DNA from 2 places in the Shouchella oshimensis genome. Region 1 is predicted to be linked to the other one. Evidence: riboswitches for the same ligand, from Rfam matches in the RefSeq annotation. Region 1 holds a riboswitch; the other holds the start of a gene.

Region 1 (4,217 bases):
ATCCTAACACAAACAAAATCAACAAAACTACAATTTTCCCAATAAAATGATAAATTTAATATTTATTTATATTTTATAAAATAATGAGTTTAGTTGTTATATATAAGGGTAAACATTCCAGTTAAAAACTATTAGATTATGTCTTCTTTAGGAGATAATTAACTGTCATTGTCATTCTCGGTGTTCCTTTTATACGTAGCAGTCTTCTTGTTCTTCAAATCACTTTTTACATTGACATCGTCATCATTGCACCGTACTCTTCAATTAATGTAAGCGTTTTATAAAAGGAGGGCGTTATCGATGATTCATGTTGCCATTGTTGGGATTGGTGCGATTAGTCCTGCACATATCGAGGCATATAAACGGTTTGCTGATCTTTGTGAAGTAACCGTTCTTTGCGACTTAGACTTGAAAAAGGCTAAAGAGAAAGCCCAGGATTACGGATTAAAAAGAGTGCCTGTTTTTAAAGATATTGATGAAATATGTGCAGATCCAGAAATTGATCTCGTCTCCATTTGCACGCCCCCTTCCACTCACGCTTCTATCGCCGTACGACTTTTAAAGGCAGGTAAACATGTTCTGATTGAAAAACCAATGGCTGCCTCCTTAGAAGAATGTGATCTTATTAATCAAACAGCCAAAGAGCAGAATCGAATTGTTTCCGTTATTGCGCAAAATCGCTTTTTCACACCAATGATGAAGGTTAAACAAATTCTTGATCAACAGCTTATTGGGAAAGTTCTTCATAGCCAAGTAGACTCCTTCTGGTGGAGGGGCAACTGTTATTATGATCTTTGGTGGCGAGGAACTTGGGAAAAAGAAGGCGGTGGCTGCACATTAAATCATGCCGTGCATCATATCGATATCCTTCAATGGATGAACGGTATGCCTACTGAAGTGACAGCTATTATGAGTAATACAGCTCATGACAATGCGGAAGTGGAGGATCTTTCTGTTGCGATTCTAAAATATAAAGATGGATCCATTGCTCAAATAACAAGCTCCGTTGTTCATCATGGCGAGGAGCAACAGATAATTTTCCAAGGAGAAAAAGCGCGAATTTCTGTACCATGGCGTATTCACGCCTCCACTTCTTCAGCTAATGGTTTTCCGAATAAAGATTCAGATACAGAACAGACCATCAATGATCTCTATGAAAACCTGCCCTCCGTCGTTCATGAGGCACACTTAGGTCAAATCCATGATGTGCTTTTGGCTATTCAAGGCGGCACTCCGGTGCTAGTTGATGGTCAGCAAGGCAGACAAACACTCGAACTCATAACAGCAATCTATAAATCTGCAAGCGAAAAGAAAACCGTTACCCTTCCCTTGAAAGCTGATGATAGCTTTTATACAAAAGAAAGCATTTTGAAAAATACGATCTATTTTCACGAGAAGACTGTGTCAGTGGATGGATTTGATACAGAAGATATTACAACTGGTGGAAAGTATGATCAAACAACATAGAAAAGAAGTGGACATCAGCATCTTGATGTCCACTTCTTTTCATTTTTTACTTAACAGCTTGCAAGACGATTAAGGTTGTTTACTAGTCACCATCTTCTTTTTTGATATAGTCATAACTAAGCAGAAGTACGGCTTGTATGAGTTCAGCCCCATAGTAAGGGGGTGCTGCATCTTGAACTTGATAGAGAAGCTCCTTTAAGTCCACTAAACTAAACTCTCGCTACAATTCACGCTAACCAAAAGTCAATCGTTTCTGTTACTATATACAAAAAGAGGAAATAGTTGAAAGGAGACATCCACATGAAAAAAACAGCCCTTCTTACTGCAAAATCCTTCCTCACTCAACACTTCCCGGATTGTGATTTTGCCATCCTTGCCGGCAGTGCCTCGCGTGGTGAAGAAACACCAACTTCCGATCTAGACATCGTTATTTTTGATGACAAGCTGGATCACTATAGAGAGAGCTTTCTTTATGACGAATGGAGAATTGAAGCATTTATTCATCAATCAAACTCGTATATCAAAGAGTTTGAACGTGAAAAAGAGATAGGTAGGCCTATTTTAGGGAATATGTTGATAGAAGGTCTTCTACTCAAAGACCACGCATCCTACAAATTAATAGTCGAAAGCGCAGTAAAACATGTCCAGAGTGGCCCCACTCCCTTAACCATGAATTATATCAATGCATCAAGATACTTTATCGGGGATCTATTAGATGATTTCATTGACTCCAAGCACAATGATGAAGCTATTATCACTTTAAACAGCTCTCTTTAGAGCTACCTGATTTTATCTTAAGACTAAACAATCAATGGTCAGGTAGAGGAAAGGGATTAACAAGGGCACTACATAATTTTGATTACAAGCTGGCAAATACATTTTTTATAAGTCTTCGTGAATATTATCAACACCAAAACAAAGATAAGTTTGTTCGCTTTGTGACTGATATTTATAAGCCACTTGGTGGATTTTTGTTTGAAGGATTTTCTTCAGGCAAGAAATGAAAGACAAAATATGTTATTGACATTCTCTATTAAAAAACCTTATAGTAATCCTATTAATTAAATAATTTAATTTTTCTTATCCAGAGAGGTGGAGGGACTGGCCCTTTGAAACCTCGGCAACAGACTTTTTTTTAAGAACTGTGCCAATTCCTGTAGTTGTAATACTACAAAGATAAGAAGAGCAGGTTATCGTGTAGATTATCAACCCCTCTTCTTTTGGAAGAGGGGTTTTTTGATAGGAAAACTGAAAAAAAGAGGAGAGAACATCATGACAATCGCAAAAGGAAAAGCACCATTTAGAGCAGACCACGTAGGAAGTCTATTACGCCCAGAAAGCATTCATAAGGCGAGAAAAGACTTTAAAGAGGGAACGATTACAGCAAGTGAGTTGTATGACATTGAAACAACTGAAATAACAAGAGTTGTTGATAAGCAAATTGAGGTTGGTTTGTTGGCTGTCACAGATGGAGAATTCCGCCGCAGGTTCTGGCATACTGATTTCCTTGAACATCTAACTGGTGTGGAGGGTTATGTTCCAGAGCATGGCTTCAAGTTTAAAGGTGAGGATACAGAGGCGTATGATGTACGTGTAACTGGGAAGATCTCATTTAATCAAGATCATCCGCAAATAAACGAATTTATTCAGTTCAAAGAGATCGTTGGAGATCGAGCAGTTGCTAAACAAACCATTCCAAGCCCTAATCAATTGTTTAATGCAGGCATCCGTAATCTTGAGATCTATCCTGACATTGAGGACTTCGCTAAAGATGTCATTCAAACTTACCGCGATACCATTCAAGCATTTTATGACGCAGGCTGCCGATACCTTCAACTAGACGATGTGTATATTGCAGGTTTAAATGCACCTAATATTCCATTTAACGATAGTGGGCATTCACGTGAAGAACTAATTGAATTAGCTTTACGCGTCATTAATGGCGTATTAGAAGACAAACCAGAAGACTTAGTTGTCACTACCCACCTTTGCCGTGGAAACTATCGTTCAAAATGGGCATTTGAAGGAAGCTACGCAAAAATAGCACCTACTTTATTCGCGAAAGAAAAAGTAGATGGTTTTTTCTTAGAATACGATGATGATCGTTCAGGCGATTTTGAACCATTAGAGCACATTCCAAATGGAGGACCTCAGGTTGTACTTGGCTTATTCACGTCAAAGCATGGTGAACTTGAAGACAAAGAAACCATTAAAGCCCGTTTCGAGGAAGCAACACAATACGTTCCTGCTGAGCAGCTATGCTTGAGCCCGCAATGTGGCTTTGCCTCAACACACCATGGAAATATTCTAACCGAAGAAGAGCAGTGGGAAAAATTGAAGTATATTGTTGATCTTTCTAAGGAGCTTTGGGGATAACGGTCAGCAGTTAAATAAAAGAGGTTGGGACATAACTAGTCTCAGATACAAAAAAAGATCTCCATCACCATTTTCTTGGTGAAGGAGATCTTTTTTGATACTCGATTCTTAAAATATCTTGAAAACCTAACGGCTCTAGCGGTGAACTTCCTTATGTTCACCGCCATGAACGCGAATCCTAATTCATTTTTCACTTTCTCTTTACTTCGTACAGAGACTCGAGTGAAACGCAAATTAGCCTTCAGAAATCCGAAGACTGGTTCCACATCGATTTTGCGTTTGCCATAGATTTCACCTGTTTCTTTTTCGGCAAGCAGCTGTCTCGTATAGGCTTTTTGTTCTTCCCAACGTTCGTTGTAATAGATCCTTCTCTG
Region 2 (4,217 bases), on a different contig from region 1:
TAATCACTGCTACTTTGTCTTGTAATTTTCCCATCATAATGCCCCCTAGGCTAATCTTATCTGCATAATCCAGACATGTATAATAGATAGTATCTATTATGAGTGCCTAACTTATGTAACTAAATTGTACTACTTTGTTCACAATTAACAATCAGTAGGTTTTCTCAATATGTCTACTACATAGACATATTGATGAAAAGTGTCTAGATTGAAGGAGATTATTCCATGAATCATGAACAGTCATCACAACGACAAAATCGAACCAAAGCACATTTCAGACACGCCTTAATCGAGCTCATCAAGGAAATGGGCTACCATCACGTAACAGTAAAAGACATTGTCGATCATGCGGCCTATAACCGTAGTACATTCTACATTCATTACAAAGACAAACTAGACTTAGCCGAAGATACACTTGTGACGACATTAGCAGGATTAGAAAAGTCTGTCGGTAATTCCTACGTACCCGGGCAAAAAGTGCATACAACCCATCTGAAAAATTCGTCCTTTGATATTGTCACCTACATTTACACCAATCGTGACTTCTTTTCCTTAATTAAATATGAGGATACCTTACCCGGCTTACATACTCGTTTCCCGCAAACCATTCTGAAAATATATCAAGAGCAATTTGAATTTGAGACGATTGATCATGCCCCCGTGAACATGGAATATTTTAAAAAGTACACAGCTTATGGGTTTTATGGATTGTTGAAGTATTGGATTAGAGAGGGTTTTAAGGAAGATCGAGAGACGTTTATTCAAGAAGTGATTGAGTTAACGAAGACGCATATGCATTCGGTGAAGTATGTTGGGGGGAATGAAGAGAAGGGAGACTGAGGATTTTGGAGGAATGCAGTGCTTTAATTTCTTTGATCTGGACAGAAATCCTTTTAGTGTAGTAGATGAGGGGAGGCTTCTCCTTTTCATTCGGAGAGTGTGGAGCGGTTGCAGGGGGAGAATTAGCATAAGAAAAAGGAATCGATCCTCTCAATCAATTCCTTCCCTCTGTACTTGCGCATCCACTCACGAATCCCTTTAATGTCCTCAGGCGTTGTCCGGCAGCATCCACCAACCACCGTAGCTCCAGCTTCAAACCACCGCTTCGTGCTTGCAACAAACGACTCATATGAACCCTCATCACTCCACTGCTTACTATCGGCATCATATGCTTCACCTGAATTTGGATACACAATGATTGGTTTCGACGTGCCCGATTTAACCTCAGTAATCAACGACTCCACAAACTGCGGAGCCGTACAATTGATGCCAACCGCCGCTACTTGCTTCTCTCCCGCTAGCCACTCTGCACAGTCGGCCATTCTTTCTCCACTACTAATATACAACTCATCCTTTGCGCTAAACGAGATCCACGCATACACATCAGGAAATTCCTTTAATATACGAGCAATTGCCTTGGCCTCTACCAAACACGGAATCGTCTCACATGCCAGAACATCCGCACCCGCTTCAATTAAGAGTCTTATTCTCTCTCTATGAAATAAAACGAGCTCCTCTTCGCATAATCCATAGTCTCCGCGATATTCAGAGCCATCGGCAAGATACGCACCGTACGGACCAACCGACGCAGCAACAATCGGTTTTGGACGTCCAAGCTGATTCCCCTCAACACTCCAAAACTCGTCCCGTGCTTCCACCGCAAGATGAACGGATTGCTTAATCAACATAGCAGCTTCAATTTCGCTCAAGCCTCTTTTCCTGTAGCCTTTCACAGTCGCCTGGTAGCTTGCTGTGATTGCACAGTCTGCGCCAGCCTCAAAATAATCCGTATGAACCTGCTTAATCACGCGCGGCTTCTCGAGTAAAATCTTGGCTGACCATAATGGGTCGTTTAAGTCACACCCATAGCGTTCAAGCTCTGTCGCCAGTGCTCCATCTAAAATCATTAGAGGAAAGTCAGTTAAGATATGTTCGATTGGATTCATTTATATGTCCTCCCTCATTTATAAATCTCCATAAAAATAACGCGGTCAGAGATCTCTCTCACAAACTGAAGCTGGTGCGACACAATGAACATCGTGTCGCCTTCATTCACGATCCCAGTGCGTATCAAAAAAACAAAAAAGCCCCTTTCATCAGAAAGAGGCTTTTCATAAAAAAACTTATCTCTCAGAATGAAACATTCTGCAGGAATTAGCACCTTTCATGTCACACATGATGGTTGCCGGACGTCATCAGGCCTGTCCCTCAGTCACTCTAGATAAGATATTCAATTATATGTATTTCACAATGTTATGAAAGAATTAGATATTTGTCAATTGCCATTTTTAAGTTGATCTTTTTTAACTACCTTCTAATATCGCCACCTTGTGAAGACATCGCTTCAAAAATATCCTCATCGGTTAACATTGGTGTGTCACCTACTGTTGTATGCTTCAGCATCCCTGCTGTTGTCGCAAACGTAACAGTTGTTTCAGGTGACAGCTCCTCCAGTTCTCCATGGATAATGCCACTCGTAAAAGCATCTCCCGCCCCAATTCGATCGTGCACGGTAAATCTCAGTATGTTCGAAAAGGTAAATTGTTTGTCCTTGTATAGATAGCCCCGTAACGAGTGTGTTTGATCCTCGTGGATCGTGCGATGCGTACCTGCAATAACTCGAATGGAATAGGCTTCTGCTACAGCTGGAATGAGCTCTTTAAGCTGTTCCGTGCGGTCTGTCTTGTTAGTTTGCATGTTGAGCACATGCAAGGCATCCTTCTCATTCATCATCACGATGTCGGCCTTCGTAAGCAAGTCTTCGTAATACGGCTTTGCTTTTTCATACCCATCTTCACCCCACAGCGAAGGGCGATAGTTACAGTCAAAGACAACGAGTCCACCACTTTCCTTTACAGCTGCTGCAAACCGCCCGATATTCGTTCGAGCTGTATCATTCATAGCAAGGGTAATCCCACAAAAGTGAACAACATCCACGTTTTCCGCTATCTGAGCAAAGTCATAGATCGATTCAGGTGCGGTGTTGAAGCTGCTCTCTAGCCGGTTTGAATATGTCACGCGACTTGGTCTTGGACCAACTCCATTCTCTAGAAAATAGTGACCAAGATACTGCCCCCATCGTACAAGGTAATTCTTAGAGATGCCTAGCTTACCAAGATAGCTTACAGCCGCATCCCCAAGCGGATTGGCAGGTAAAGCTGAAACCAAATACCCAGCATGACCATAATGCGACAAGGCAGACACAACATTAACACCCGTTCCTGAAAACGAGTAATGGAGCGTGTTCGCCTGAGATAACAGCTCAAAGCCAGGAACCTGTAATCGCATCATCACCTCGCCAAAGGCTGCAATCCGCTTACTCATGCTCATCAACCAGCTTTTTAATGGTGATCATCAACTCTTTTACGTCCTCAATGTTCGTGTTACCAGATTCCTTATCAATAATCGATGAATACACATGAGGGATAATTTTCGGCACACCTGCCTCCAGAGCAATACGCAGAATTGCCTCAAAGTTCTCCTTATCAATGCCACCCGTTGGTTCGAGTGCGAATCCTGCTTCTCCACACGCCTTTGCCACGGCACGGTATTCCTCTTCTGTCGTTAATCCTTTCATCGGAAAGTACTTTAATGCATTCCCTCCCATGTCTCGCACAAGGGCGATCGCAGCCTCAACCGGAACAATCGCCTGTTCCTTTTGCTCGGCACTGATGGGTCCTGTTGAGAGATTCACGTAACCTGGCTTACCTGTTGGAGAAACGAGCGCATTAATCCAGCTTTCATTTCCATTTAGATTCGCACGAGTGGCTCCTACAGACGGAAGCACCTGGTTAATATGACTGCCTGAGTAGTGCGTAGAAATCTCAGCCACAACCGCCGCCTGACGATTATCTCCCGCTCCAAGCCCAATGGAGACAGCATCTTCAATCACCTCACCGTACTCCTTCATAGCTTTTACCGCTTCGTCTACGGTTGGGTAATTTTTTGAAAGCACCCCAACGACAACATACCCCTCTGCTGCTTGAAAAATATCCTTCGCATTGTCTATACTGTTTGCTAGTACGTTCAGTGCCACTCGATCTTTATAAAAGCGTTTTGAGAGACTCGACATTTTACTGACCTCCAATAAGCTGACGTATTCTAGATTCCAACACCTGAAGATCATCGCCACTAAGAGGACGAGGATCAATATCAAAGAAGCCTTCCCGCACTCCGTAATCGCGTGTGTAGATCGCGATGTCTCCCTTGCGCAATTT

Evidence for each region. Region 1 has a riboswitch for S-adenosylmethionine ahead of NDM98_RS18975 (5-methyltetrahydropteroyltriglutamate--homocysteine S-methyltransferase). Riboswitches for the same ligand answer to the same signal wherever they lie in the genome.
Region 2: linked by a shared signal. The riboswitch ahead of mmuM (homocysteine S-methyltransferase) and the one ahead of NDM98_RS18975 (5-methyltetrahydropteroyltriglutamate--homocysteine S-methyltransferase) in region 1 are both predicted to bind S-adenosylmethionine.

Annotation. Positions count from the first base shown of each region.
Region 1 covers NZ_JAMQJY010000003.1:303,568-307,784, forward strand. Annotated here, with positions in the region: gene NDM98_RS18965 (Gfo/Idh/MocA family protein) at 301-1,467, shown strand; gene NDM98_RS23635 (hypothetical protein) at 1,550-1,672, opposite strand; gene NDM98_RS18970 (nucleotidyltransferase domain-containing protein) at 1,768-2,244, shown strand; SAM riboswitch class I at 2,545-2,650, shown strand; gene NDM98_RS18975 (5-methyltetrahydropteroyltriglutamate--homocysteine S-methyltransferase) at 2,740-3,843, shown strand; gene NDM98_RS18980 (IS1182 family transposase) at 3,885-4,217, opposite strand, start outside.
Region 2 covers NZ_JAMQJY010000001.1:2,577,032-2,581,248, forward strand. Annotated here, with positions in the region: gene NDM98_RS13505 (SDR family NAD(P)-dependent oxidoreductase) at 1-34, opposite strand, end outside; gene NDM98_RS13510 (TetR/AcrR family transcriptional regulator) at 226-840, shown strand; gene mmuM (homocysteine S-methyltransferase) at 963-1,946, opposite strand; SAM riboswitch class I at 2,121-2,228, opposite strand; gene NDM98_RS13520 (sugar kinase) at 2,308-3,324, opposite strand; gene dagF (2-dehydro-3-deoxy-phosphogluconate aldolase) at 3,317-4,072, opposite strand; gene NDM98_RS13530 (DgaE family pyridoxal phosphate-dependent ammonia lyase) at 4,074-4,217, opposite strand, start outside.